DNA from 4 places in the Flexivirga alba genome. Region 4 is predicted to be linked to each of the others. Evidence: riboswitches for the same ligand, from Rfam matches in the RefSeq annotation. Region 4 holds a riboswitch; each other region holds the start of a gene.
The links. A riboswitch is a leader RNA that binds a small molecule or an ion and turns the genes downstream of it on or off. The one in region 4 is predicted to bind cobalamin.

Region 1 (3,626 bases), 820 kb from region 4:
CGCCCGTCGTCATACCGAACGGACACATCGCGCCACTCGATCATGTCGACACCTCCACGTCCGGATCCTGTATGACGCTGGGCGGCGACACCACCGCAGCGACCAAGCCGATGACCACGGCGACCAGGGGCAGCAGGTCGACAACCGGCCATTCGACCGGTGTCGTCGAGGGATTCAGATGTGCCGGAGCGTACTGCGTGGCCAGGATCATCAGCACGCCCGAGGCGAGACCACCTGCCGCAACAGCCATTGCCGTGAGATCGAACGGCTCGACCCGGTAGCGGGTCACGGTTCGTTCACGGGCCGAGAATGCCAGTCCGAGCACTGCGAGCGCGACGCCGAGCACGAAGGCCGGCCAGCGGAACAGCGCCGGCGCTCGGTCGTCGAGCACGCCGAAGGTTCCGATGCACACCGCGATCAGCCCCACGACGGTCAGGACTCCGAGCAGCCGGCGGGTCCGCACCGGCGTCGATCCGCGCCGGCCATAACCGCGCGAATCCATAGCAGCCGCAAGGAGAAGGGAACGGTCCAACGCATCCGAAAGCACCGGAACGATGACCCGCCGCACGACCTGCCACTTCCGTCCTCGGTCCGGTCGAAGCTGCTGGGCGCGCCGCACCCGCCGGATGCTGTCAGCCATCTGCGGGAAGACGGACACCGCGACCACCACCACAGTGCCGATGTCGTAGAGCGCGATCGGCACGACCTTGAGCAGTCGCTTCGGGTTGGCCAGCGAGTTGGCGGCGCCGATGCAGATGATCATCGCGGCGAGTCGCAGGCCGTCATACAGGCCGTCGAGCACGTCGGACAGGTGCACGGGACCGAGCAACGAAACCCCAGCCGCCCAGTCCGGCAACGGGATTCGCGGCAGGTCCAGCAGGACGGTGCCGCCGCCGGACGCGCCGAGGAAGCACCGGAACGCGACACGCACCACGACGATGAAGGCACCGAGCAGCAGGTAGAGCCGCAGCGACCGCGACCACGGGGCGTCGCCGCGCCGGAGCAGCACGACGAAACACGCGACAGCGATGAGCAGCAACAGCAGCAGCGGGTTGGTCGTGAATGACGCCGCCACCGCCAGACCGATCGCCCACAGCCACCAGGCGATCGGGTGGACCGGAGCGGGCAGACGTTTCACCCGAGTGCGATGCGTGCGAAGTTGCTGGTCTATTTCTGACTCACTGCTCTAGTTGCGCCTGCGGACGATCGCAACCGCACCGCCGCCCACGACGAGCGCCGCCAGGACGCCACCCCCTACGACGGTGGTCGCATTGACGCCCGACGACTTCTTGGAGTCCTTGATCAGGTCGTCACTGTTGGCCATGGGCGCTCCGGCGACATTCGTCGGACCGCCCGACGACGTGCCCGTAACACCGGCCGAACTGGACGACCCCTTGCTGCGCTTCGCCTTCGACGAGCTGCTCGCGGAGGACGAGTGGCTCGCCTTCGCCTTCTTCTCGGCAGCCTTCTTCTTCGCTGCCTGCGAAGCCTTGGACGCCGTGGTTGACTTCGGCTGCGAATGGGTGGACCCGGCCTTGCTCGACGTCGAATTCCCGTTTGGGTCAGTCGTTTTCGGGTTGCTCGGCGCGGTCGTGGTCGTATGGCGCGGCGGCGCCGGCGGCTGGGTCGTCGTGTGCGTCGGCGCAGGCGGAGGCTTCGGAGCTGCAGGACGGGTCGGGGTGTAACGCGGCGAGTAGTTGGTGCCGCCCTCGCTGAACGCCCATCCCTCGAAACCGCCTGGGATGACGTGGCTGGTGGACGCACCGTCACCGCTGGAGGACCAGGAGCCGCCGTTCGGTGCCTGGGTGTACCACCAGTGCGCATTCGGCGGAGGGGTCCGCCCACACGACTCGTGGTAGCCGCCGGGCAAGGTGGCCGTTGCCGACGGCTTGCCGTAGAGCCGGCAGATGAAGGCAAGCCCGTACTGTCGAGTCCCCTCCGCCGGGATCCCGGCCGCCTGCAGGGCATCGACGCCAGAAGCGCCACTGCCCACCGGCGCACAGCGCACCGCGATGCCGCCCCCGAGTTCGCGGAAGTCGACGACCACGGTCACCCCGGAGCTGGTCTTGCACACGCCGTTGTAGCCGGCGGCCTGTGCGGGCGCGACCGATCCGACATACGCGAACGAGGTTGCGGAGGTGGCGAGTGCGACGGCTGCGACGGCACGAACCGGGCGGCTGGGCATGCGGATGGAGTCCTTTCGGTCGCGACTCCACGCGTGCGACACGATCTCGCCCGCGACTGCAGTCCTCGACAGTCGATCCGGTGACCGGTGGCGCAGGTATTCCGACTCGTGACCGATCGGCCACTCACGGCTGCGGGACAGCGCCGGAATCGCACCGGCTTCCCCTGCTCACACCTTGGCGCCCGACACGGACGCCACCCCGAAGGCTAGCAGCGGTTCTGGAAGAGTCTGACGAGTGAGCACCGCACCCATCCTCGACGCCGCGGCTGCGGTGGAAACGCTCGCCGACCTGGCTGCCGCGACCGACCGGGTGATCGTCGGCCTGACCGGCCCGCCGGCCGTCGGCAAGTCGACCGCCGCCGATCAGCTCGCCCGGGGCTGCCGTGAGCGCGGCATACGGACGGTGGTCGTGCCGATGGACGGGTTCCACCTGGCGCAGGCGGTCCTCGACGAGCGGGGCTGGGCACCGGTCAAGGGCGCGCCGCACACGTTCGACGCCCTCGGGTATGTCGAACTGCTCTCCCGCATCCGCAGCGAGCGCGACCGCACCGTGTGGGCTCCGGCGTTCGACCGGTCGCTGGAGGAGCCGATCGCAGGAGCCATCGAGGTGGCGCCCGACACGCAGGTCGTGGTCACCGAGGGCAACTACCTACTGCTCCCCGACGAACCCTGGTCCGAACTGCCCCGGCTGCTGGATGCCATTTGGTATGTCGAAACCCCCGACGAGCTCCGGCGGGAGCGGCTCATCGAGCGACACCGCAGCTACGGCCGCAGTCTCGCCGAAGCGTCGCAGCGTGCGCTGGGTTCCGACGAGCGCAATGCCGACCTGGTGCGGTCGACGCGGGAGAGGGCGGACGCCATACTCCTGCTGCCGTAGGCGCCGCGGGTGTGACCGATCACACGCGCACGCGGTATGTCGCGCCACGCACGGAGGCAACCCGGACGCCGGTCGTGCGTCTACCCACCATGAGGTGCAACGCGATCATCGCTGGACGGCAGCCGGTTCCCGGCCTGCCGCGGTGCGGCGTTCCCTTCCACAGCGACGACTCGTTAGGGTCTGGGCGAAGGGTCAGGGTGTCATGACACTCACCGCACCCGCCGTGTATGCCGAAAGGCCGTATCGCTTGGGAGGTCGGGTCCATGACCGTGACGCGCTCCCCTGCTTCGAGCCGATGACCGCGGAGGACTCGGTCGACCTGGCCGAGCTCTACCGCACACATCACCTGCAGATGGTGCGGCTCGCGCGGCTGCTGGTCGACGACACGGCGAGCGCCGAGGATGTCGTGCAGGAGGCGTTCCTCGGGATGCACCGCAACCGGGCCGCGCTGCGCGACTCCCGGGCTGCGGTCGGTTACCTGCGCCAAGCGGTGGTCAACCAGTCCCGGTCGATGTTGCGCCGACGCCGTACGGTCCGTGCCCACCTGAAGGTCGCCGAGCCGGA
Region 2 (3,626 bases), 3.0 Mb from region 4:
GCCCACTCCAGGTATGCCGGGCGGTCGGTGGTCCGCAGCGGCAGCGTCTCGCGCAGGGCCGGCTCATCAACCTGGATGACGCGGCAACCGGCCGCCTCCAGATCGCGGACCTCATCGCGCAGCGCGAGTGCGACCTGCCGGGCCGTGTCACCGATGGGCTGGTCGTCGCGCACGAAGGACCAGGCGAGCATGGTGACCGGCCCGGTCAGCATGCCCTTGACCGGTCGCTTCGTCAGCGATTGCGCGTACTGCCACCAGCGGACGGTCATCGGCTCGGGACGGGAGACGTCACCGAAGATGATCGGCGGCCGAACGCAGCGGGTGCCGTAGGACTGCACCCAACCGTGTGTGGTCGACAGGTAGCCGTCGAGCTGTTCGGCGAAGTACTGCACCATGTCGTTGCGTTCCGGCTCACCGTGCACCAGCACGTCCAGGCCGAGCTCTTCCTGCAGGGAGATCACCGTGGCGATCTCGTCGCGCATCGCCGATTCGTATGTCGCCCGGTCGATTTCGCCGCGACGCAGTGATGCGCGTGCCTTGCGCACGGAGTCGGTCTGCGGGAACGACCCGATGGTCGTCGTCGGTAGCAGTGGCAGGCCGAGCGACTCCTGCTGTTGCGGGTATCGCTGGTCGAACGCCGCGACACGATGTGTGTCGGCGTCCCGCACCGCGGCCACGCGTGCGCGCACGGCATCGTCGTGTGTGCGCGCCGATGCCTGTCGGGACGCGACCGCTCGACGGGACGCGTCCAGTGCGGGAGTCGCTGCAGTTTCGTCGTCGAGTGCCGTTGCCAGCGTGCGGATTTCGAGCACCTTCTCGCGCGCGAAGGCCAGCCAGCTTCGGACCTCCTCGTCGATCGCGGTCTCCTTCGACGCATCGAGCGGCACGTGCAGCAGCGAGCAGGAGCTGCCGACGACGAGGTCGTCGACGCGGCCGGCCAGCCGGCGCACGATCGCCAGTCGGTCGTCGAGATCGGCGGCCCAGACGTTGCGGCCGTCGATGACACCTGCGATCAGCCGCTTTTCGCGCAGACCGTGCTCCAGGATCTCGGTGACGTTCGCCGGGACGGTGCAGTCGATCGCCAGGCCGTCGACGGGTGCCTCGGCGAACACCTCGAACGCGTCCTGCAATGCGGCGAAATAGCTGGCAATCAACAGTTTCGGGCGTTTCGTTGCGGAGCCAAGTCGATCGAGTGCGTGACGAGCCGCGTCGAGCACAGCGACCGGCTGGTCCAGGACGAGCGCCGGCTCGTCAATCTGCACCCACTGCGCGCCGGCGTCGTGCAGGGTGCTGAGGATGTCGACATACACGTCCAGCAGGGGGTCAAGAAGCGACAACGGGTCGAACCCCGCTGGTGCGTCCACAGCCGGCTTCGACAGCAGCAGAAAGGTGAGCGGTCCGACGAGCACCGGACGCGCGGTGTGGCCGGCGTCGGTCGCCTGGGTGAAGAGCTCGACCTGGCGGGCGGCGTTCGCGGTGAACGTCGTCGCGGGGGCGAGCTCCGGCACCAGGTAGTGGTAGTTGGTGTCGAACCACTTGGTCATCTCCAGCGGCGCAACCTTGTCGTTCCCGCGGGCCATCGCGAAGTAGACGTCCAGGTCGTTGTCGGCCGCGGCCCGAAAGCGCTGCGGCACGGCGCCGACCATCCATGCCGTGTCGAGCACGTGGTCGTAGTAGGAGAAGTCGCCGGTCGGGATCTCGTCGATCCCGTTGTCCGACAGTTGTTTCCACGCATCGGCGCGTAGGCCGGCAGCGATGTCGTGGAGTTCGTCGGCGGGGACGCGGCCCGCCCAATAGGCCTCGATGGCCCGTTTGAGCTCTCGCTTCGGCCCCTGTCGTGGCCAGCCGAGAACAGTGGCAGTGGTGCTGTTGGTCATTCCAAACTCCTTCGCGACCCGCCCGAGAGGTCACCGAATCGGCCGAACCCGGGTCCGGGCTCGGGCGACTGGCAGGTCTTCGGACTCGTGAGCGTGCCGAAACAAGGCGCCTACTGTCCATCGCTTCCCGGCCAAGTTGGCCAGTGCGTATGACGGAGGTCGTTCTCACATACCGCTGCGGGGCAGTCCCGGAGTCACACCGGATTCCCTCTTACGACGCGGCATCCGGATCACCGGTATGACGCGAACCTGTCGCGTTCCTCAGCCTACTGACTCTTGCCGGAGCGCTCGTCACCCGTTCGGTCCGCGGCCTCCTCGGTCTCCAGTACTTGACCCAGCGGAGCGCCGTTGCTGACCCCGAAATAGGTATGCCGGGTCTCGCCGTCAGCCGAGTTGCTGACCTCTCGCGATCGTTGCATCCAGCGCGACGTCACCTCCCACTGGTCGTCGAGGAAGGCGTCCAATTCGGAGCGACTCAGGTGCAGCACGAAGTTGTTGAACCAGGTCTTTGGCCCCTCGGTGGACTCGTCGAGGTGTCGGAAGGAGAGCGCTGTGAGCGCATGTGCGGTGCTCTCGGTGACCTGTTTGAAGGCCCCGACTGCAGCCGGACCACCGGGCATCGCTTCCAAGTCGTGGAAGTCCACGATGAGACCCTCGTCGGTTGTTGCTCGCCACCATCGTTCGCGGCCGTCGGTGCCGTGCTCGGGGTCATCTTCGACGAGGCCATAGCGCGCCAGCTGCCGGAGGTGAAAGCTGACCGAATTCGCCGGTTCCGCAACGGCGTTCGCTAGATCCACGGCGCGAGACGGGCCGCGTGCTGTCAGCTCGCCGAAGAGGCGCATGCGCAGTGGATGCGACAGAGCCTTGAGCTCGCGGGGGTCGACGATACGCCGCGGCTCGGACCGGTCCTGTGATCTGCTCACGGGACCACTGTGCCGTGGCTTGGTCCTCTTCGCAAATAATAATGCGCAAATATAGTTGCGTAATGCCTGGAGCCGGCGCACGATGGTCGTCATGACACAGGTGGGGGACGAAGCGCTCGACACGAAACGACCTGCGCTCTGGCGCAACCGGGACTTCGAGTTGCTGATGGTTGGCAACACCTTGAACGGCATCGGGTCGCGGATGAGTGGACTGGCCTTTCCGCTGCTTGCGCTCTGGATGACCGACAACGCGGCGATCGCGGGGCTCGTCGGGGGAGCCGTGGTCGCCGGGATGGTGATCGCCGGAATCCCGGCCGGCACGTTCGTCGACAGGTGGAACCGTCGCAGTGCGATGGTGTGGTCAGCCCTCGTCGCGGCAGCGTCATACGCGACGGTCGTGCTGGCGTATGCCGCCGACCTGCTCACGATCGCACAGCTGGTGGTCGCGGGGTTCGTGGTCGGTGCTGCCGAGGCGGTCTTCTCGCCGGCCGACACGCTGGCGACGAAAGCCGTTGTGCCGCCTGAGGAACTGAGCACCGCGATGTCGGTGATGCAAGGCCGGCAGGGTGTCACCGGTCTGGTTGGTCCACCACTCGGCGGCGTGCTCTTCGCGGTGTCTCGCTCGCTGCCGGTGCTCGCCGATGTGGTCTCTTATCTCGTCGCTGTGGTGGCGGCGCTACTCGTACGCACACCGCTGCCGGCACCACCACCGGACGGCGGGGAGCACGAACCACCCTTGCAGGCCATGCGATTCGGTCTGAAGTTCGTGTGGCGCCACGACGTGTTGCGGCCGGTGATCGTCATCGCGACCCTGCTCAACTTCGCG
Region 3 (3,626 bases), 990 kb from region 4:
ACGCCTTGACCGCTCGCCACGAAGGAATCCCCGAGCAATGACCTGGATCGAAGCGATTGTCCTGGGGATCGTGCAGGGACTCACCGAGTTCCTGCCGATCTCGTCCTCCGCGCACCAACTCATCGTCGGCCGGCTCTTCTGGGACAACGACGGCGGCGGATCGGCGTTCACCGCAGTCAACCAGCTGGGCACCGAGACAGCGGTGATCGTCTACTTCTGGCGGGACATCGTCCGCATTCTCAAGCAGTGGGGGTTGTCGGTCGCCGGCAAGGTGCCGAAGTCCGAGCCCGACGCCCGAATGGGCTGGCTGGTCATCGTCGGCACGATCCCGATCGGCATCCTCGGCCTGGTGTTCAAGGGTTTCATCGAGGGACCGCTGCGCAACCTGTGGGTGACCGCGAGCATGCTGCTGATCTTCGCCATCGTCATCGCCGTGGCTGATGCGACGGTCGACCACGACCCCGACGCCGAGAACCGCAAGACTCTGGAAGACCTCAGCGTCAAGGACGGCATCCGGTTCGGACTCTGGCAGGCGCTCGCGCTGATACCCGGCGTATCGCGTTCCGGCGGAACGATTTCCGGTGGTCTCTTCATGGGCTACACGCGCAGTGCTGCGGCGCGATACTCGTTCTTGCTCGCCATACCTGCGGTGCTCGTGTCCGGGTTGTTCGAGCTGAAGGACCTGCACGGCAGCGGCGGTGACGGGTGGGGTCAGATCATCGTCGCGACGGTGCTCGCGTTCGTCGTCGGGTATGCCGTGGTCGCGTGGTTCATGCGCTATATCTCCCACCACAACTTCCGGCCGTTCGTCTACTACAGGATCGCGCTGGCCGTCTTCGTCTTCGGGCTGCTCGTGCTCGGCAAGGTTGCTGCCTAAGGAAACCCCAGGGGTTTCGCCATACGACCCGTCCGATTGAATGTGAGTCATGGAACGCACCCTCGTCATCGTCAAGCCCGATGGATTCGCCCGTGGCCTCACCGGCGAGGTCCTGCGCCGGATCGAGGCGAAGGGCTACGTCCTCGACACGTTGCAGATCATGACTCCCGATCGGGATCGGCTGGCACGGCACTACGCCGAGCACGAGGGCAAGCCCTTCTACCAGCCGCTCGTCGACTTCATGGCCAGTGGCCCGGCGACCTTCGCGATCGTGACCGGGCAGCGGGTCATCGAAGGTTTCCGTGCGATCGCCGGAGCGACCGACCCGTCGGCCGCAGCGCCGGGCAGCATCCGCGGCGATCTCGGGCGCGACTGGGGCCTGGCCGTGCAGCAGAACATCGTGCACGGCTCGGACTCGCCCGAGTCCGCCGAGCGCGAGATCGGCATCTGGTTCCCCCAAGCCTGATTGCTTGTTCGGGCCGTCCTTCGGACGGGCAGCAGGCTGACGGTAAGCTCCGCACCGGACGCGATTTACTGCAGGGGAAGCCGGTGCGAATCCGGCGCTGACCCGCAACCGTGTGCCGACCGGGCGCCATACCCGGGAAGCGAGCCGGAGCACCTGCGCGTCCACCGGCGATCTCGTCGCGGCCCCGCGAGATCGGTTCCGGCTGATACTTCTGCGGGTCGCGACATCTCGCGGAAGGCAACACTTCATGACCACAACTCTTCGCGCCCGTGCGGGTCTCACGGGCATCTTCGCCCTGGCCTGCGCCGGTCTGACCGGCATCGCAGTGGCCGCTCCGGCAAGCGCCGCCACACCCGATGCGTCCACTGGCGCGCACTTCCTGGCGTCCGAGCTGGCGGCTGGCGGCGACCACTTCTCGGTCAGCTCCGGCGGCACCAACTACGCCGACTACGGCCTGACGATCGACGGCATCCTCGGTCTCGACGCGGCACAGACCGGTCAGGCCGAAGCGCAGCGCGCGGCGTCATACATCACCAAGAACGCCGCGGCATACAACACCTACGGCCAGGACGTGTATGCCGGTGCGACTGCCAAGTTGCTGGTCTTCGCTCAGGCGCAGGGCCTGCCGACCGGTGGCTACCTCAGCCAGCTGAAGTCGCTGGAGCAGACGACCGGGCAGTTCAAGGACAAGTCGGCGTATGGCGACTACTCCAACACCATCGGCCAGTCGCTGGCGATCGTCGGTCTGGCGCGCGCCGGACAGTCCGATGCCAAGGCAGTTGACTTCCTGCTCAAGCAGCAGTGCAACGACGGCGGATTCCGGATGACGTTCGCCGACACGCAGTGCACCACCACCGCCGGCGACACCGACGCGACCTCGTTGGCCGTGCAGGCGCTGAGCGCCGCGGGCGGTCACGACGCCGCGGTCACCAAGGCCGTCAATTTCATCGCCGGCGAGCAGCAGTCGAACGGTGGTGTGGTGGAGCCGGCCGCGCAGGCCGCACCGAACACCAACAGCACCGGGCTGGCCGCGGTCGCCTTCGCCCTGACGGGCAAGACCGCAGAGGCAGCCAAGGCGAAGGCCTTCGTCGCCGGCCTGCAGTTCGGTTGCACTTCCCCGGCTGCGTTGCGCGGCGGATTCGCCTTCGACCAGAAGTCGTTCGACGCGCTGCGGGCCAAGGGCAGCAAGGCGACGGTCAGCGACAAGGAACATCGCGCGACGACGCAGGCGGTCCTCGCGCTGGTCCAGCAGCCGTACCTGAAGATCAGCGCCGGTGGTTCGGCGACGGCGCCGGCGCTGTCGTGCGCGACGTCCAGCCCGACCACGTCGGCAACCAGCACCGCGAGCTCAACGTCGGTCAGCGCCACGTCGACGACGACCGGCCCACCGATCATCACCGACGGCTCGCAGACAGGTGGCGGCAACGCGGGCGTGCTCTTCGCGGGCGCTGCCGTCCTGGGTGGCGCCGCACTGGCCGGCACCGGCCTCCGTCGCCGGTTGCGTTCGCGCGACTGACACAACAACCTCACCGAGAGGACAGCCGAATGCCGAGGGGACAGGCAATTCGGGCGAATTCGCCCGGAATTGCCTGTCCCCTCGATGCATCGCCTGTCCTCTCGGCGAAATGGGTCGCGTCAGTCGAGGTCGTCGTCGAGGCCGGCGATCGCCAGCTCGAGAAGTTGGGCGAGCTTGTCGCGCTGGCCGACGGGCACATGCGACAACACGTCGGACTCCACCATGTCGGACTCCCGGATCACCTGGCGGAACATCTCCCAACCGTCGCGGGTGAGGTGCACGAGGATCCGGGTGCGGTTGTCGGGATCGGGCTCGCGCTCGATGAGTCCGCGTTCGGCCATCCGATCCAACCGGTGGGTCATCGACGACGGGGCAACCGCGGCCGTGTCGGCCAGCTGCGACGGCGTCGAGATGTGGTCCTCGGCCTCGGCCGCGAGGTGCCGGATGACGGCCCACTCGCCGGGGGACAGATCGAGGTCCGACAGGTTCTGGGTGTACCACTGCGACAGGCGGCGGTGCAGGCCGTGCACCGCGGTCACGACACGCTGCACCTGCTCGTTCCCACCGGCTTCGACATACGCTGCGACCTCGGCCTCGTAGCGGCTTCGCTCGGTCTTCCCGGGCTGATTCTGGGCACGGCCCTCCTTCGTCGGGCCCGGCCCTTCAGCTGAAGCTTTCGGTCGCTCGCTGCGCTCGCTCATGATGATCAATTAGAACGTATGACGGTGGCGCACTCCGCACGGCTTGCGGCCGGCACTCTTCGATTA
Region 4 (3,626 bases):
ATTCGGATAGGCGCCGCGCTCCTGGGCCAGATCGCAGGATGCGTCGATCGCATGCCAGCTGATGAACTCGGCGAGCTGATCGATCAGATCTGCGGCTTCTTCGGACGCATAGGAGAGGCCGAGCTTCTCGACGACGTCGGTGAATCCCATGAACCCCAAGCCGATTGCGCGGTTCTGGTCATTGGAGTGCTCCGACTCCGGCACCGACGAGCGGGTGATGTCGATCAGGTTGTCGAGCTGTCGCACCGCCGTGCGCGCGGACTCGGCGAGGCGATCCCAGTCCCACTCGCCATCTACCAAGTGGCGGGAGAGGTTGATCGAGGCCAGGTTGCAGACCGACACGTTCTCGCGGTCCTGCGGGAGGGTGATCTCGGTGCACAGGTTCGACAGGTGGATCGTGCCGGTGTTGTCGTTCAGCGCCCGCTGGTTGATCGTGTCCTTCCACGTGAGCCAGGGGTGCGAGGTCGTTTGCAGCGAGACGAGGATCGACTTCCACTGCGCGCGAGCGCGAATCTTCTTGAAGGAGCGCAGCTTTCCGGTCTCGGCGAGGGCGACATACTCCTTGTAACGGCGGGAGAAGTCGTCACCGACCAGCTCGACCAGGTCCGGTGTCTCGAGCGGGTCGAAGAGATACCAGTCGTCGTCGGCGACGACTCGCTTCATGAATTCGTCGGACAACCAGACTGCGGTGTTCGCGGTCCGGGTGCGCCGGTAGGGGTCGCCGGCGTTCTGCCGTAAGTCGATGAACTGCGGGAAGTCCAGGTGCCAGTTCTCCATGTAGAAGCACAGGGCGCCGAACTTCTTGCCGCCGCGGGAGACGGCGCGCAGGATCGAGTCGATGGTGTGCATGAAGGGGATCGGGCCGGTCGAGGACGTGTTGTTGCTCCGGATCGGGCTGCCCTCGGACCGCAGCTTGGTGACCGAAAGGCCAATGCCACCAGTGCCTTTGGTCAGCCACATGACGTCTCGCATCGACTTGGCGATGTGCTCGATGTCGTCATCCATCTGCATCACGAAGCAGTTGGACAACTGAGGTGTGTTGGTGCCCGCGTTGACGAGTGTGGAGCCGGCAGCGAGGTAGTCCAGCGATGCCATCTTCCGGTAGAAGCCGATGGCGGCCTGGGTCGGATCCTTCTCGTTGACCGACATACCCATCGCGACCCGCATCCAGAAGTATGCCGGGACCTCGAGCGGCTGGCGCCTGGAATCCGTTGCCATGTAACGGTTTTTGAGAGTGACGATGCCGATGTAGCGAAGCCCGTCATCCTGATGGTGGTCGAGGGCCGCGGCCAGCTGCTCCAGGTTGAAGGCAGACGCGAGGCGAGCGTCGAAGAGACCGTCCTCGACCGACAGGCGGATGTAGCCGGGGAAGCGGGCTTGGTGCAGCAGCGCGAGCTCGGACTGCGTCTCGAAGTCGCCGAGCACCTTCTTGTAGATCGTCTTCAACAGCAGGCGGGACGCGATGACGTCGAAGTCGGGGTCGTCCTTGACGTTCTGCACCGCGACCGAGATGGCAGCCTCGTCGAGTTGTTCGGTGGTGATGCCGTCGAAGAGCGTGATTGCCAGCTCCGAGGCGATCTGCATGGTCATCGACATGGCATTCGGTAGGCCCTCAGCGGCCCGCTCGATCGCCCGGTTGATGCGGTCTGCGTCATACGGCTCGCGTGATCCGTCGCGCTTGGTGACGTGTATGGCCACGTGCGGTGTCTCCCGTCTTTCCTCGCAGTGGCCCGGCGAGGAGGACGGCGAGCGGGCAGCGCACGCGGGCACGTGGCTCGCCGCCGCTCGTTCGTCAGCCCTTCCCGCGCGGGCTGCGGTCGGACCCGCCCGCGGGTGCGCGGACAGGGCAGTGGCAGGTCTTCGGACTCGTGACTCCGTGCGAGACGCACACCTACTGGTCGTCGCTTCCCGGGCTCTCACCCAGTGCTGATGACGACGTTCGTCCTCACTCACCGCTGCGGGGGCAGTGTCGGATTTGCACCGACTTCCCTCTTTCCTCGGGTGCTTCAGCCGTCGTCAAGCGGCGGCTGAAGCACTCGAACCAGCTGCAAGACACACACTATCTAGTGGTGGTTGGTTTGCCAAGACCCAACATGCTGTAGTTGCACGCCTGTAATTCCAGAGATGTCAAATCGGCGGAATGACGCCGAAATGGGGTGGCATGGCACGGAAGTGGCGGCGTGTCGGCACCGAGGTCGTCGAGTGCCGGAGTACGGAGCCAAGGTGGTCGAGTGCCGGAGGAGCACCGCCCACGAGCCCCAATCGCCGAGAGGACAGGCGATCGCCGAAAGGACAGGCAATTCGAGCCCGAAATGGGCCGCATCGGGTGTCCTCTCGACCAACGGGTGTCCTCTCGGCAATACGGCCGGGTGCACGCTCAGGGCGAGAGGGGTATGGCGAGAGGGGTATGGCGAGAGAGGTATGACGTGTCGGACGCGCGGCGAGCCGAAGCCAATGCGGGCGCCAGGAGGAGCCGAGCCAGAAAGGCTAAGAGCGAGTGACGAGAATCGAACTCGCGTATTCAGCTTGGGAAGCTGATGTTCTACCATTGAACTACACTCGCGTGCCTCGGGCGGCGGCCAAATGGCTCTCGCTCGGACCGGCAGGAGTCTAACCCACAGCGTCCGCCACCGGCGCAAGCGCCTGCCCGGTACCGTGACCCTCGTGCTCCTCTCCGACCGCGACATCCGCGCCCAGATCGACGCCGGCCGCGTGCGCCTCGACCCGTATGACGAGACGATGATCCAGCCCTCGAGCATCGACTTCCGGCTGGACCGCTACTTCCGGCTGTTCGACAACCACAAGTACCCCTTCATCGACCCGGCCGCCGAGCAGGAGGAGCTGACCCGGTTGATCGAGACCGAGTCGGGCGAGCCCTTCGTGCTGCACCCCGGCGAGTTCGTGCTCGGCTCGACATACGAACAGGTGACGTTGCCCGATGACGTCGCCGCGCGGGTCGAGGGCAAATCCAGCCTGGGCCGGCTCGGCCTGCTGACGCACGCGACGGCCGGCTTCGTCGACCCGGGCTTCTCCGGGCACGTGACCCTCGAGCTGTCCAACGTCGCGACCCTGCCGATCAAGCTGTGGCCGGGCATGAAGATCGGGCAGCTGTGCTTCTTCCAGCTCAGCAGCCCGGCCGAAAACCCTTATGGCAGCGCTAAATACGGCTCGCACTATCAGGGCCAGCGCGGCCCGACCGCCAGCCGGTCCTACGCCAACTTCCATCACACCGAGGTGTGATGTCCCGCTACGAGGTCGGCCCGTCGCACGACGGTGCGCACCCTTTCTCACCCTGCCGGACGGCAGGCGGCGCCCCGACGCGATCGCCTTGCTGTTGCACGGGGGTGCCGAGCACGGCCTCGGGCGGACCAACAAGGTGAGTCCGCCGGTGCTGCGCATGGTCGCCGTCGCCCGCAGCATCGAGCGCAGCGCACAGGGTCGGATCGGGACTGCGGTGCTGCGTGACGCCGTGCGCGGTTACAACGACGATGCGCGATCTCCGGTCGTGGATGCCCGATGGGCGCTGGCTCGGCTGCGCGAGCTCTACCCCGACACCCCTGTGGCGCTGGTCGGTCACTCGATGGGCGGCCGGGTCGCCCTGGAGCTGGCCGGCGCCGACGGTGTCA

Region 1: linked by a shared signal. The riboswitch ahead of ACFQDH_RS03325 (hypothetical protein) and the one ahead of ACFQDH_RS07130 (ribonucleoside-diphosphate reductase subunit alpha) in region 4 are both predicted to bind cobalamin.
Region 2: linked by a shared signal. The riboswitch ahead of metE (5-methyltetrahydropteroyltriglutamate--homocysteine S-methyltransferase) and the one ahead of ACFQDH_RS07130 (ribonucleoside-diphosphate reductase subunit alpha) in region 4 are both predicted to bind cobalamin.
Region 3: linked by a shared signal. The riboswitch ahead of ACFQDH_RS12210 (prenyltransferase/squalene oxidase repeat-containing protein) and the one ahead of ACFQDH_RS07130 (ribonucleoside-diphosphate reductase subunit alpha) in region 4 are both predicted to bind cobalamin.

The regions. Positions count from the first base shown of each region.
Region 1 covers NZ_JBHSWH010000001.1:659,345-662,970, forward strand. Annotated here, with positions in the region: partial or broken gene ACFQDH_RS03315 (ABC transporter ATP-binding protein) at 1-152, opposite strand, end outside; gene ACFQDH_RS03320 (energy-coupling factor transporter transmembrane component T) at 41-1,138, opposite strand; gene ACFQDH_RS03325 (hypothetical protein) at 1,187-2,185, opposite strand; cobalamin riboswitch at 2,260-2,397, opposite strand; gene ACFQDH_RS03330 (nucleoside/nucleotide kinase family protein) at 2,421-3,062, shown strand; gene ACFQDH_RS03335 (RNA polymerase sigma factor) at 3,265-3,626, shown strand, end outside.
Region 2 covers NZ_JBHSWH010000001.1:4,515,825-4,519,450, reverse strand. Annotated here, with positions in the region: gene metE (5-methyltetrahydropteroyltriglutamate--homocysteine S-methyltransferase) at 1-1,877, opposite strand, end outside; cobalamin riboswitch at 1,931-2,130, opposite strand; gene ACFQDH_RS22560 (ArsR/SmtB family transcription factor) at 2,144-2,800, opposite strand; gene ACFQDH_RS22555 (MFS transporter) at 2,892-3,626, shown strand, end outside.
Region 3 covers NZ_JBHSWH010000001.1:2,465,835-2,469,460, forward strand. Annotated here, with positions in the region: gene ACFQDH_RS12195 (DUF4233 domain-containing protein) at 1-41, shown strand, start outside; gene ACFQDH_RS12200 (undecaprenyl-diphosphate phosphatase) at 38-877, shown strand; gene ndk (nucleoside-diphosphate kinase) at 927-1,343, shown strand; cobalamin riboswitch at 1,387-1,518, shown strand; gene ACFQDH_RS12210 (prenyltransferase/squalene oxidase repeat-containing protein) at 1,591-2,859, shown strand; gene ACFQDH_RS12215 (MarR family winged helix-turn-helix transcriptional regulator) at 2,979-3,560, opposite strand.
Region 4 covers NZ_JBHSWH010000001.1:1,474,813-1,478,438, forward strand. Annotated here, with positions in the region: gene ACFQDH_RS07130 (ribonucleoside-diphosphate reductase subunit alpha) at 1-1,698, opposite strand, end outside; cobalamin riboswitch at 1,835-2,057, opposite strand; tRNA gene ACFQDH_RS07135 (tRNA-Gly) at 2,493-2,563, opposite strand; gene dcd (dCTP deaminase) at 2,665-3,240, shown strand; gene ACFQDH_RS07145 (alpha/beta hydrolase family protein) at 3,149-3,626, shown strand, end outside.